DNA from 3 places in the Leminorella grimontii genome. Region 1 is predicted to be linked to each of the others. Evidence: predicted binding sites of a transcription regulator. Region 1 holds the regulator's gene; each other region holds the start of a gene.

Region 1 (4,268 bases):
AGATCGTCGATCGGAAAATAATCTCCATCATCGTGACTGCCGATTGCTGGCCCGGCCAACTGTGGCGAGCGCAGGTCGTCACGCTTGGGGATATGTCCGGATTGATTGATAACCCCGGCTACTGGCGAGCAAGCGCCATCAGGCTGCTTGAACCGCTGCCGCTAGCAATGCTTTTTGGCGACTACGGCCAAGACATTGTGATATTGCTACAGCAGATCTCTGCCGTAACGGCTGAGCAGACCGAGCAATTGCAGAACAATTTATCCGCCGACGCCGACTCTGCATGGACTAAAGCTTGGGTACTCTGGGACAGCCAGCTAGCGTTTCCCCGGCAACATCAGTATGACGACAAGGACGGGATGACGCTCAGCGCAATGGGACGCGATGATGACGAAAGCTCCCCCGTAAATGGAGGATTTCATCTGATTGCCGAATTGTTGGAACTACAAGCCAAGAAGCAAGAAGGTAGTGATGCCGTTATCCAGATTATCGAAGACGGAGAAACGGAAGAGGCGCTTACGCCCAAGTGGCGCGCGGCAAGAAAAGCGTTTTTACATGCAGCGATGGCGTTCGCTATGCGCGAGCAGCTTTCCAATGACGAGTATGCTGCGCTAACCGCCGCATGGTCGAGCGTATTTAATAATGTAGATAACCACGCTTAAACGTTCTTATCCATATTCCCGCGCATCGCCGACTAGGCTATGCTCAAACGACAATAATAAACGCAAGGACCTCGGCCTATGTCAGCAGCGCACCCCATCATCGCCGTTACCGGCTCCAGCGGAGCGGGGACCACCACCACCAGTCAGGCGTTTCGGAAAATTTTCCAACAGCTCAACCTTAACGCCGCTCGCATCGACGGCGACGCCTATCACCGCTACACCCGTCCAGAAATGGACGCGGAAATCCGCAGGGCCAGAGAGCAGGGGCGCCACATCAGCTACTTCGGCCCGGAAGCGAACGACTTCGCTGCGCTGGAGAGCGGATTTGCCGAATACGGCCAAAGCGGTTCAGGCCGCACCCGTAAGTACCTGCATACCTATGACGAAGCCGTTCCCTATCGCCAGCTTCCCGGCACCTTTACGCCCTGGAGCGGGCTACCCGACGGTACGGATCTGCTGTTTTATGAAGGCCTTCACGGCGGGATCGTTACTGAAAAGCACGACGTAGCGCGCCACGTAGACCTGCTGGTCGGCGTCGTGCCTATCGTCAACCTGGAATGGATACAGAAGCTTATTCGCGACACCGTCGAGCGCGAGCATTCGCGAGAGGCGGTGCTGGATTCCGTCGTTCGCTCAATGGACGACTACATTAACTACATCACACCGCAGTTTTCCCGCACGCACATCAACTTCCAGCGCGTACCTACGGTAGACACCTCGGACCCCTTTTCGGCCAAAAGCATCCCCACCCTCGATGAAAGCTTGGTGGTTATTCACTTTCGCGGGCTCAGCGGGATAGACTTCCCCTATCTGCTGGCCATGCTGCAGGGATCGTTCATTTCGCAAACCAATACGCTGGTAATTCCGGGGGGAAAAGTCGGGCTGGCGATGGAGCTGATTATTACCCCGCTGATTCAGCAGCTTTTGCAGGGTAAGCCGCTAAAATAATAATGCCGTAAAAATAGGCGAATGGCGCTGCAATACGCCAGACGCCCCGCATTTTAGTAACGAGGAACAAGACTCTTGCCTCAAGCTGTGTTAAAAGCTTACGGTGTAGAAGTCCATAAATTAGGTTATGCTCAAGCTGATGCATACAAACGTTCTCTATTCTTTCACGCATCGGCTATAATAGCGCTCACCGAGCCTTTCTGGCGGTTTCGAGCGAGTAGGATTTTTTCGGCAGGCTTCTCGCTTTGCTGTTTTAGGTAGTGACAACAAAGAGGATAACAACAGATGGTTCTCGGCAAACCGCAAACAGACCCGACTCTTGAATGGTTTTTGTCTCATTGTCATATCCATAAATACCCATCCAAGAGCACTCTTATCCATCAAGGAGAGAAGGCGGAGACGCTTTATTACATCGTCAAAGGAGCCGTAGCCGTTCTCATTAAGGATGAAGAAGGTAAAGAAATGATTCTTTCCTACCTCAACCAAGGGGACTTCATCGGTGAGCTTGGCCTGTTTGAAGAAGGCCAGGAACGCAGCGCATGGGTAAGAGCGAAAACCGCCTGTGAAGTGGCGGAAATATCCTATAAAAAGTTTCGCCAGCTGATTCAAGTCAATCCCGATATTCTCATGCGCCTGTCGGCACAGATGGCCAGCCGCCTGCAGGTCACCTCAGAGAAAGTGGGCAGCCTTGCCTTCCTTGACGTCACGGGACGCATTGCTCAAACCCTGCTGAACCTGGCTAAACAGCCCGATGCGATGACCCACCCAGACGGAATGCAGATAAAAATAACCCGTCAGGAAATCGGCCAAATCGTCGGCTGCTCTCGCGAAACGGTCGGCCGCATCCTGAAGATGCTTGAAGATCAAAACCTGATTTCGGCGCATGGTAAAACCATCGTCGTCTACGGGACACGTTAACTACTCTACAAGGCGGGCGCTTTAGCGTGGTGCCCGCTTTATCTACTACGGAAGCGTATGTGGCGCCGCGTTATCTATCATCCTGAAGTTAACTATGCTCTGCGCCAAACGCTGGTTCTCTGCCTACCTATCCTGCTGTTCTGGCTGTTAAACGATCTGCGTACCGGCTTTATGCTTTCTTTGGTCCCGGCCTGCTGCAACATCGGCGGTCTGGATACGCCCCACAAACGATTTTTTAAACGTTTAGCCATTGGCGGCGCTCTGTTTGCCGGCAGCAGCTTTTTATTGCAGCTGTTTCTCGACCTTTCAATTCCGCTTGCCGCCTGCATGTTCATTATGGCGATACTGTTTGGCGTGACCGCGGAAATCAGCCCCCTACACGGACGTCTGATGCCCGCCGCGCTGGTCGCCGGTATCTTCACCCTAAGCCTGGTGGACACCATGCCCATTTGGTATGCGCCCGCGCTGTTCATCATCGGCACGCTCTGGTATGGGCTGTTTACCTACGTCTGGTTTCGCCTGTGGCAGGAACAGCCGATGCGGGAGTCCCTAAGCCTGCTTTACCGCCAGCTCGCGGACTATTTTGAAGCCAAATACAGCCTGCTGACTCAGCACACCGATCCGGAAACGGCGCTGCCGCCGCTGCTGAGCCGCCAGCAGCAGGTTATGGACAGCATTACGCTCATCTACCAACAGCTCTATATGATCACCGACCTGAAGCACCCGCGCCATCAGCGCCTGATGCAGGCCTTTCAGGTTGCGCTCGATTTGCAAGAGCACATCACGGTGAGCCTGCACCAGCCTGACGAAGTGCAAAGGCTGGTAGAGCAAAGCCATGCGGAAGCGGTTATCCGCCACAACGCCAGGATCATCAGCCGACAGCTTAGAACCCTTTCCGACGATATTCTCTACCATCGACGCCCCAAGCCATTTTCTATTGAGCACGAGCTGGCCGCGCTGGAAAAAATCGCCAATCAGCATCCCGACAATCCGGTCGGCGCGTTTTGTTATTACCACTTCAGCCGCATAGCCCAATTGCTCAGCCACCAGCGGCCGCTTTACAACCGCAGCCTGATGCCGTCGCAGAACCGGCTTCCGTTCTGGCGAGCGCTAAAAGGCTACTGTTCGCTGAAGTCCGCCGCGCTTCGCAACGCGGCGCGCCTGGGGGTTACGCTGGCCGCAGGCAGCGCGATTGGCATGGTCCTCAACCTGCCAAAACCGTACTGGATACTGCTGACCGTCATGCTGGTCAGCCAAAACGGCTACAACGCCACCCGCATCCGTATTCAGCACCGTGCTCTCGGTACGCTGTTCGGCATCATCGTCGGCGCATTCATCTTGCGGCTACAGTACCCTGAATACGTCATGCTGCTGTTGATGCTGGCGATTACCCTTGCCGCCTATCTGGCGGTACGAAAATACTACGGCATTGCGGTCGTTGGCTTTACCATCACCGCCGTATATACGCTGCAGATTATCGCCGGTAGCGGCATGGAGTTTCTGCTTTCCCGGCTGGTGGATACGGTGATTGGCTGCATGCTGGTATTCGCAGGAACCATCTGGCTATGGCCCCAGTGGCAAAGCGGCCAGCTGCGCAAAAACGCCCACAGCGCGCTGGAAGCCTATCAAAATCATCTAAGGCAGATGTTTGCCCAGACGGACGACGCCACCGCGCTGTCGTACGCAAGGATGAAGATGAATCAGGCCCACAACGCGCTGTTTACCGCATTGAACCAAGCT
Region 2 (4,268 bases), 1.8 Mb from region 1:
CATGCTGATCGTAATGGGCGGCCCCCAGTCGCCGAGCACCACGATGGCGGAATGCTCTTACTTTGACGCTGAGGCGGAAAAGGCGCTGATATCCAAGTCTATCGCCGCCGGTAAGCGGGTGCTGGGCGTTTGTTTGGGCGCTCAGCTGGTCGGCGAAGCGATGGGGGCGCGCTTTGGGCACAGCCCGGAGAAGGAGATTGGCAAATATTCCATCGCGCTAACCGAATACGGATTGAGCAACGACAGATTTACCCACTTTGGCAAAACGATAGACGTCGGCCACTGGCACAATGACATGCCCGGCCTGACGCCTGAAGCAAAAGTGATTGCCTACAGCGAAGGATGTCCGCGGCAGATCGTCGAATACGATGATAACGTCTACGGCTTTCAGTGCCACCTAGAGCTCACGCCGGAAGTAGTGGAACTGCTGATCGCCAATTCGACCGGCGACCTAAGCCGCGCCGATGAGTTCAAATTTGTTCAGACGCCGGAGGAACTGCGCCGTAACGACTATCGGGAGATGAACGAGGCGCTTTTTGGTTTTCTGGATAAGTGGGTAGCCGGTTTTTCTGCGAGATAAATTTTCCTGATCCTGTCTGTTTAAAAACGGCCCGTTGCGGGCCGCTTTCTCTCTTTGATTAAACCATCAGGTCACTGGCGCCGGGTTAAACACCGCTAGCGCGTTGTGCAGCCCCCATCGATCGGACCACGGTTTTTTGCGGCCGCTGGCGACGTCCAGCAGCAGGTGGAACAGCTCCCAGCCTACGTCTTCGATGGTTGCTTCGCCGGTGGCGATGGTGCCCGCGTCGATGTCCACCAGATCAAACCAGCGCTTCGCCAGCGCGCTGCGGGTCGACATCTTGATCACCGGTACGGCGGCCAGACCGTAAGGCGTACCGCGCCCGGAGGTAAATACCTGCAGCGTGATGCCGGAAGCCAGCTGCTGGGTGCCGCAGACGAAGTCGCTGGCTGGCGTGGCGGCGTAGATAAGCCCGCGCTTGGTCGGGCGCTGGCCCGGCGACAGCACTTCCACAATGGCGCTTTTGCCCGACTTGGCGATCGAGCCCAGCGCCTTTTCCACCACGTTGGCCAGTCCGCCCTTTTTATTACCCGGCGACGGGTTGGCGCTGCGGTCGGTTTTACCGCTGTCGAGATAGTTGTCGTACCAGGCCATCTCTTCCAGCAGGCGCTTGCCGACCTGCTCGTCGACGGTGCGCGGCGTCAGCAGATGCACGGCGTCACGCACTTCGGTCACTTCAGAGAACATGACCGTTGCGCCGGCGCGCACCAGCAGGTCGGAAGCGAAGCCTACTGCCGGGTTGGCCGTGACGCCGGAGAACGCGTCGCTGCCGCCGCACTGCATGCCGACCACCAGCTCGGACGCCGGACAGGTTTCCCGCGTTCTGGCATTCAGCCTTTGAAGGTGAATTTCTGCCACCCGCATAATCTCTTTAATCATGGCGCCAAAGCCGACGTGCTGCTCATCCTGTAGGCGAACGATCGGGCTGTCTTTGAGAATGATTTTTTGCGTATCCGGCGTGCCTTCCAGCAGCCTCTCCGGCTGAAGCTTTTCGCAGCCGAGGCCTATTACCATCACTTCGCCGCCGAAGTTGGGGTTCAGCGCCAGGTTATGAATAGTGCGGATCGGCACGACGGCGGCGGGGGCGTTGATGGCGACGCCGCAGCCGTAAAGGTGATTCAGGCCTACGACGCCGTCAACGTTGGGGTACTTGGGCAGCAGGTCGCGCTCGATAAGTTTGACCACGTAGTCAACCACGCCGGCCACGCACTGAACGCTGGTGGTGATGCCCAGCAGGTTTTTGGTGCCGACGCTGCCGTCCGCATTGCGATAGCCCTCGAAGGTATAGCCTTCCAGAGGGGGAAGGGGGGCGGGAACGTGGGTCGCCAGAGGCAGCGTTTCCAGCGCCGGCGCTTCGGGCAGCGTGACCAGAGACTCTTCTATCCAGCCGCCTTGGGGAATATCTTTCACGGCATAGCCGATGATTTCGCCGTAGCGAACGATGGCCTCGCCTTCGGCGATGTTAACCAGCGCCGCCTTGTGCCCTTGGGGAACGTGCTCCACCAGCTCAAGCCCGCAGCTAAAGCGAGTGCCGGCGGGAAGTCCGTTATCATTGACGACGATCGCTACATTGTCCCGCTCGTCGACTTTAATATAAAGCGGCGTCGAGAGGCTATTCTCTTTATTCATTGTAGATACCTTCATTCCATTAAATAAATGTGATCGGGCTATCATTAAAAGCCATGCCCGTAGCGGCGCGTGAATTCTTTTCTATTTTTCAATTATGTCCTGACAATATATCTACTTCCAAAAATTAAAAATAACAATAGCTATTTTTATGACGTATTCGTAGCGTGTTTAATAAATCAAACAATATGTGATGAGTTTCACCTTTCCGCACTAATTCCCTATTTGTTTATCATGTTTTAATGGTGCTTCAATTCAATGATTTTACTTAGTATTTACAGTTTTTAGGTCGTTTTTAGGCTAAAAAATGGCCCAAGTTACATAAATCATTGGGCATATGCCCAATGACCCGTTTTATGCATAGCCAGTAGTATTCCCTCAGCGGAACCGTGAATTCTTATTTTTCTATTTTCTTATTTCTTGGCGGGGAAATAAATCTGAGCGGAATAGTATTACCACCAGAAATTATTTTCATCCAATGGGGTTGTTAACTAACAGAATTAAAACGATTGGATAGGGTAAATAACTTTATCTATAGGAGAATAACATGGAGTCTATTAATTCAGCGACAAGCGCCAGCGTGAGTGGGGTAAAACCCACCCGCGTGCGTTTCTGGATTGTTGTCATGCTGTTTGCGGTGACCGCAATTAACTACGGCGACCGCGCGACGCTGTCAATTGCCGGAGCGCCGATGTCCTCCTCGCTGGGACTTGACGCCGTCGGTATGGGTTACGTTTTTTCAGCTTTCTCATGGGCCTACGTATTAGGCCAGCTGCCGGGCGGCTGGCTTTTAGACCGCTTCGGCTCCAAGCGAGTTTATTTCTGGAGTATCTTTACCTGGTCAACCTTCACGCTGCTGCAGGGTGCCATTGGCTTTCTAAGCGGCATGTGGGCGCTGGTTTTGCTGTTTACGCTGCGCTTTCTGGTCGGCCTGGCTGAATCGCCCTCTTTTCCCGGCAACAGCCGCATCGTCGCCGCGTGGTTCCCCGCGCAGGAGCGCGGCACGGCTGTCGCTATCTTTAACTCGGCGCAGTATTTCGCCACCGTCATTTTTGCCCCCATCATGGGCTGGCTGACCCACGAGCTGGGCTGGCAGTTCGTATTCTACTTTATGGGCGGCTTGGGCATCATCGTCAGCTTTATCTGGGTAAAAGTTATTCATAACCCGAAAGACCACCCGAGCATCAACCAGGGCGAGATAGACCATATCGAACGCGGCGGCGCGCTGACCAATATGGATCAGGCGGGCGGCAAAAAAGACGCCAGTTCCGGCCCGAAGCTAAGCTACGTCAAGCAGCTTCTGAGTTCGCGGATGCTGGTCGGTATCTATATCGGCCAATACTGTATCAACGCGCTGACCTACTTTTTTATTACCTGGTTCCCGGTTTATCTGGTTCAGGCTCGCGGCATGTCAATTCTGAAGGCGGGCTTTGTGGCTTCCGTCCCTGCGCTGTGCGGCTTTGCCGGCGGCATTTTGGGCGGCGTGATTTCCGATTACCTGATGAAGCGCACCGGCTCTGTGACGCTGGCGAGAAAAACGCCCATCGTTCTGGGCATGCTGCTCTCTATTTCGATGGTGTTCTGTAACTATATCGAATCTGAAATGCTGGTCGTCGGCTTTATGGCCTTGGCCTTCTTCGGTAAAGGCATCGGCGCGCTGGGCTGGGCCGTCATGGCCGATACGGCGCCAAAAGAAATAAGCGGCCTGAGCGGCGGGCTGTTCAACATGTGCGGCAACATTTCCGGCATCGTTACGCCTATTGCCATCGGCTATATCGTCTACTCCACCGGCTCGTTTAACGGCGCGCTGATATACGTGGGCGTTCACGCGGCTATCGCTATTTTCAGCTATCTGTTCGTGGTCGGCAAAATTCAACGTATCGAACTTAAGCTGTAATCGGAAAGGAGGCCGCTATGCACACTCAAGACACGCCAAAAATTGTTTCCATGCAGGTCGTTCCGGTTGCCGGCCATGACAGCATGCTGATGAACGTTGGCGGCGCACACGGCGCTTATTTTACGCGAAATATCGTCATCCTTAAGGACAGCGCCGGACATACCG
Region 3 (4,268 bases), 620 kb from region 1:
GGCTATATTCGGTGCTATAGGCATTACGGTTGGCGTTATGGTGTGGGCCGCCGTCGCCTTGATGGGGCTGCATCTTTTACTGCAAAAAATGGCCTGGCTGCACAGCATTATCGTAGTTTGCGGCGGCGCTTATCTGTGCTGGATGGGTTTTTGTCTGCTTCGTTCGGTAATGAAAAAAGAGATGTTAAGCCATGACCCGGAGCATGACGTTGCGGCTGTCAGCGCAAGCCATGCCTTTGTTAAAGGGCTGCTGACCAACCTGTCAAACCCGAAGGTGCTGATTTATTTTGGCAGCGTATTTTCCGTTTTCGTAGGCGACGACGTTGCAAGCGGCGCGCGCTGGGGAATTTTCGGGCTGATCGCGGTTGAAACGATACTGTGGTTTTCTCTGGTGGCGTTTGTTTTTGCGCTGCCGGCCATGCGAAGAGGCTATCAGCGTGCGGCTAAGTGGATCGACGGCGTTGCGGGCGCGCTGTTTGCAGGGTTCGGTTTGAATCTGATTATTTCCAGACTGTCTCTTTAGCATTCTTTTAGCGACAGGGAGAGGGGAAATTATTGATTTCCTTATGCCAAAAGATAAGGTACTTTACCTGAGAAACGTTTCATCAGGAGCTATAGGCTCTTCTGTTTTGGTAAGTTCTCTATCTAGTTAGCCGATAATGAAGAAAAAAAGACCCGTCCTTCAGGACGTCGCCGATATCGTTGGCGTCACAAAAATGACCATCAGCCGCTATCTGCGCGATCCGGAGCTGGTTTCCCTGTCTCTGAGAGGGAAAATTGCTGCTGCTCTGGAGGAGTCTGGCTACATTCTAAACCGTGCGCCCGATATTCTTTCTAATGCGACCAGCCACGCTATTGGCGTTTTACTTCCCTCCCTGACCAACCAGGTTTTTGCTGAAGTGCTGCGCGGAATAGAAAGCGTGACGGACGCCCATGGCTATCAGACCATGCTGGGCCACTACGGCTATAGCTCAGAAAAGGAAGAGCAGAGGTTGGCCTCTTTGCTGTCTTATAACATCGACGGCCTTATTCTTTCCGAACGCCAGCACACGCCTCGAACGCTGAAAATGATTGAAGTTGCGGGGATCCCCGTCGTCGAGTTGATGGACAGCGTTTCTCCCTGTCTTGACATGGCCGTCGGGTTTGATAACCATGAGGCCGCGCGCCAAATGACGAGGGACGTTATCGCTCGGGGGCATCGGCACGTCGTTTACTTCGGGGCGCGTTACGATGAGAGAACGATAATCAAGCAACGGGGATATGAACAGGCAATGAGTGAAGCCGGGCTTACCCCGTTTAGCATCATGACGGCAAAAGCCTCTTCCTATTCCGCCGGTGCCGAAATGCTGCTTCAGGCTCAGACGCAATATCCTAAAATTGACAGCATCTTCTGTACCAATGACGACCTGGCGGTCGGGGCCATTTTTGAATGCCAGCGTCAGGGAATTCGTATTCCTCAGGATATGGGCGTAGCCGGTTTCCACGGTCATGATATTGGTCGTGTGATGCAGCCTAAGCTTGCCAGCGTATTAACGCCGCGTGAAAAAATGGGAAAGATCGGCGCAGAAATTCTGCTGTCTCGCCTGCGCGGAGAAGCCGTGCCTTCCCGCGTGGTTGACGTTGGCTTCACTCTGATTGCCGGCGACAGTATCTAATTTGAGCGTAAGGGGGATTTTCCCCCCCCCCCCTTATTTGCAGATGCCTCCGCACTGTTTTTTGAACTTCCTCACAAATATCTCATTCACTTCTTTTTCTTTATTGCTTATTTAATCTGCTGACAACAGAATGTTACCGATAACTTGTTACCAGTAACATAAAGCATTGGGGATCGTATCTAATGAATAATCAAACTCAGCCGCGCCGCGTTTTTGTCCTTATGGGCGTATCAGGCAGTGGCAAATCGGCGGTCGCTGCTCGGGTCGCTCACGAACTCCAGGCGGCGTTTCTTGATGGGGATTTCCTACATCCGCGTAGAAACATTGAAAAAATGGCGTCGGGAAACCCTTTAAACGATGATGACCGTATGCCCTGGCTGAAGGCGTTGAACGACGCGGCTTACGCCATGCAGAGGACCAACGACGTTTCCTTAATTATTTGCTCGTCGCTGAAGAAGAAGTATCGCGACTGCCTGCGGGAAGGTAATGAAAACCTTTCGTTTATCTATATGAAAGGGGATTTTGACGTTATCGAACGGCGCCTGATGGCGCGTAAAGGTCACTTCCAAAAGCCCAAAATGTTGGAGTCTCAGTTCGCGGCGCTAGAAGAGCCTGGGCTGGAAGAACAGGACGTTGCTGCTATCAATATTGACCAACCGCTTGATGACGTTGTTGCTGACGTTATTCGGCACATAAAATCCAAAACTGCTTAAGGATAATAATAATGGATACGTTAACCCTCGTGTTAACGGCGGTAGGCTCTGTACTACTACTGCTGTTTCTCGTGATGTATGCTCGCCTGCACGCGTTTATCGCGCTAATGCTGGTGTCGTTGGGCGCCGGCATGTTTTCCGGCATGCCCTTAACAAAAATCGTAGAGACGATGCAAAAGGGGATGGCCGGTACGCTCGGCTTTTTGGCCATCGTCGTTGCGTTAGGCGCTATGTTCGGCAAAATCCTGCATGAGACCGGCGCGCTGGATCAGATTGCCGTGAAGCTGCTGCACGGCTTTGGCGAAAAGCGCGCCAACTACGCGCTGGGCCTTGCCGGGCTTATCTGTGCGCTGCCGCTGTTTTTTGACGTTGCCATCGTTCTACTCATCGGCATCGCGTTTGCCGTTGCGCGTCGTACAAAAGGAAACCTGGTCAGGCTGGTTGTTCCTCTGTTTGCCGGGGTTGCCGCGGCCGCCGCGTTCTTACTGCCGGGGCCGACGCCTATGCTGCTGGCGTCACAAATGAACGCTGACTTCACCTGGATGATTATCATCGGCCTCGCCGCGGCGATCCCGGGTATGATTCTGGCCGGGCCGATTTTTGGCAGCTTCATTAGCCGTTTTGTTACGTTGGATCTGCCGGAAGACATTGATGAACCTAGCATTAATAAAGACGCGCTGCCGTCCTTCGGCTTTAGTCTGGTTCTGGTGCTGTTCCCGCTGATTCTGGTTGGCTTAAACACCATCGGTACGCGCATTGTTGCGCCGGATTCTCCGCTGGTTGAATGGTTTAAATTCATCGGCCACCCGTTTGTCGCTATTCTGTTGGCCTGTCTGTTAGCAATTTACGGCCTGGCGCTGCGTCGCGGCATGAGCCGTGAAAAGGTGATGTCCGTTTGTTCTGCGGCTATCCAACCGGCGGGTATTATCCTACTGGTGACGGGCGCCGGCGGCGTGTTCAAGCAGGTTCTGGTTGATTCCGGCGTGGGCCCCGCTCTGGGTAATGCGCTGATTGGCGCGGGTCTTCCGATTGCTGCGGCCTGCTTTGTTTTGGCCGCTGCGGTTCGCGTTATCCAAGGCTCGGCAACGGTCGCCTGTTTAACGACGGTCGGTCTGGTGCTTCCGGTTATCGGCGAGCTGGGATATAACGGCGCTCAGCTGGCTGCGCTGTCCGTCTGTATTGCCGGCGGTTCGATTGTGCTAAGCCACGTTAACGACTCCGGCTTCTGGCTGTTCGGTAAGTTTACCGGCGCAACGGAAGCGCAAACGTTGAAAACCTGGACGCTGATGGAGACCATCCTGGGAACTACGGGTGCTATCGTAGGTATGATAGCGTTCTCCCTGCTGTAATTACTGATAAGCGCCCTCGCGTAGCCAAGCTACCGGGGGCGCTTTCTGATTTTCATCGTCTGTCGTTGATTGTTCCGTATCGTTTTCCCATTTTATTTTTGAACAATTCTTGCGCTTTTAGTTGATGCTGAATCGAATCAGGTTTATTTTGTTACCGGTATCATTAAGCGATAGATTTCTTACATAAGCGGTTTTCCCAGAGGACATCGCAACCGTTTATCTAAGAATTTGGCGAAGCTTGTATGACTGTGAGGCATAACATGAATTCTACCGTTGAGCGCGTTACGCAAAATATCATTTCTCGTTCTAAAGAGAGCCGGGCGCGCTATCTGGCTAAAATCGACGCGGCCAAGGGGACGACCGTCCACCGCTCGCAGCTGTCGTGCGGCAACCTGGCCCATGGCTTTGCCGCCTGCTCGCCGGACGATAAGGCGTCGTTAAAAAGCATGGTGAAGAGCAATATTGGCATCGTGACGTCCTACAACGATATGCTCTCTGCCCACCAACCCTATGAACACTATCCGAACATCATTAAACGCGCTTTGCATCAG

The links. Region 1 encodes CRP, which controls carbon source genes, mostly activating them, when cyclic AMP is high. Its sites were predicted from a motif close to ATGTGANNNNNNTCACAT; they were not measured.
Region 2: the regulator CRP is predicted to act here: its motif matches at 2,395-2,412, upstream of garD (galactarate dehydratase).
Region 3: the regulator CRP is predicted to act here: its motif matches at 1,715-1,732, upstream of gntK (gluconokinase).

What each region holds. Positions count from the first base shown of each region.
Region 1 covers NZ_CP146357.1:403,931-408,198, reverse strand. Annotated here, with positions in the region: gene V8L73_RS01990 (hypothetical protein) at 1-662, shown strand, start outside; gene V8L73_RS01985 (phosphoribulokinase) at 741-1,610, shown strand; gene crp (cAMP-activated global transcriptional regulator CRP) at 1,896-2,528, shown strand; gene V8L73_RS01975 (YccS/YhfK family putative transporter) at 2,586-4,268, shown strand, end outside.
Region 2 covers NZ_CP146357.1:2,923,793-2,928,060, reverse strand. Annotated here, with positions in the region: gene V8L73_RS13600 (type 1 glutamine amidotransferase) at 1-580, shown strand, start outside; gene garD (galactarate dehydratase) at 647-2,209, opposite strand; gene V8L73_RS13590 (MFS transporter) at 2,754-4,103, shown strand; gene V8L73_RS13585 (glucarate dehydratase family protein) at 4,121-4,268, shown strand, end outside.
Region 3 covers NZ_CP146357.1:4,124,452-4,128,719, reverse strand. Annotated here, with positions in the region: gene rhtC (threonine export protein RhtC) at 1-523, shown strand, start outside; gene gntR (gluconate operon transcriptional repressor GntR) at 660-1,655, shown strand; gene gntK (gluconokinase) at 1,838-2,368, shown strand; gene gntU (gluconate transporter) at 2,380-3,717, shown strand; gene edd (phosphogluconate dehydratase) at 3,978-4,268, shown strand, end outside.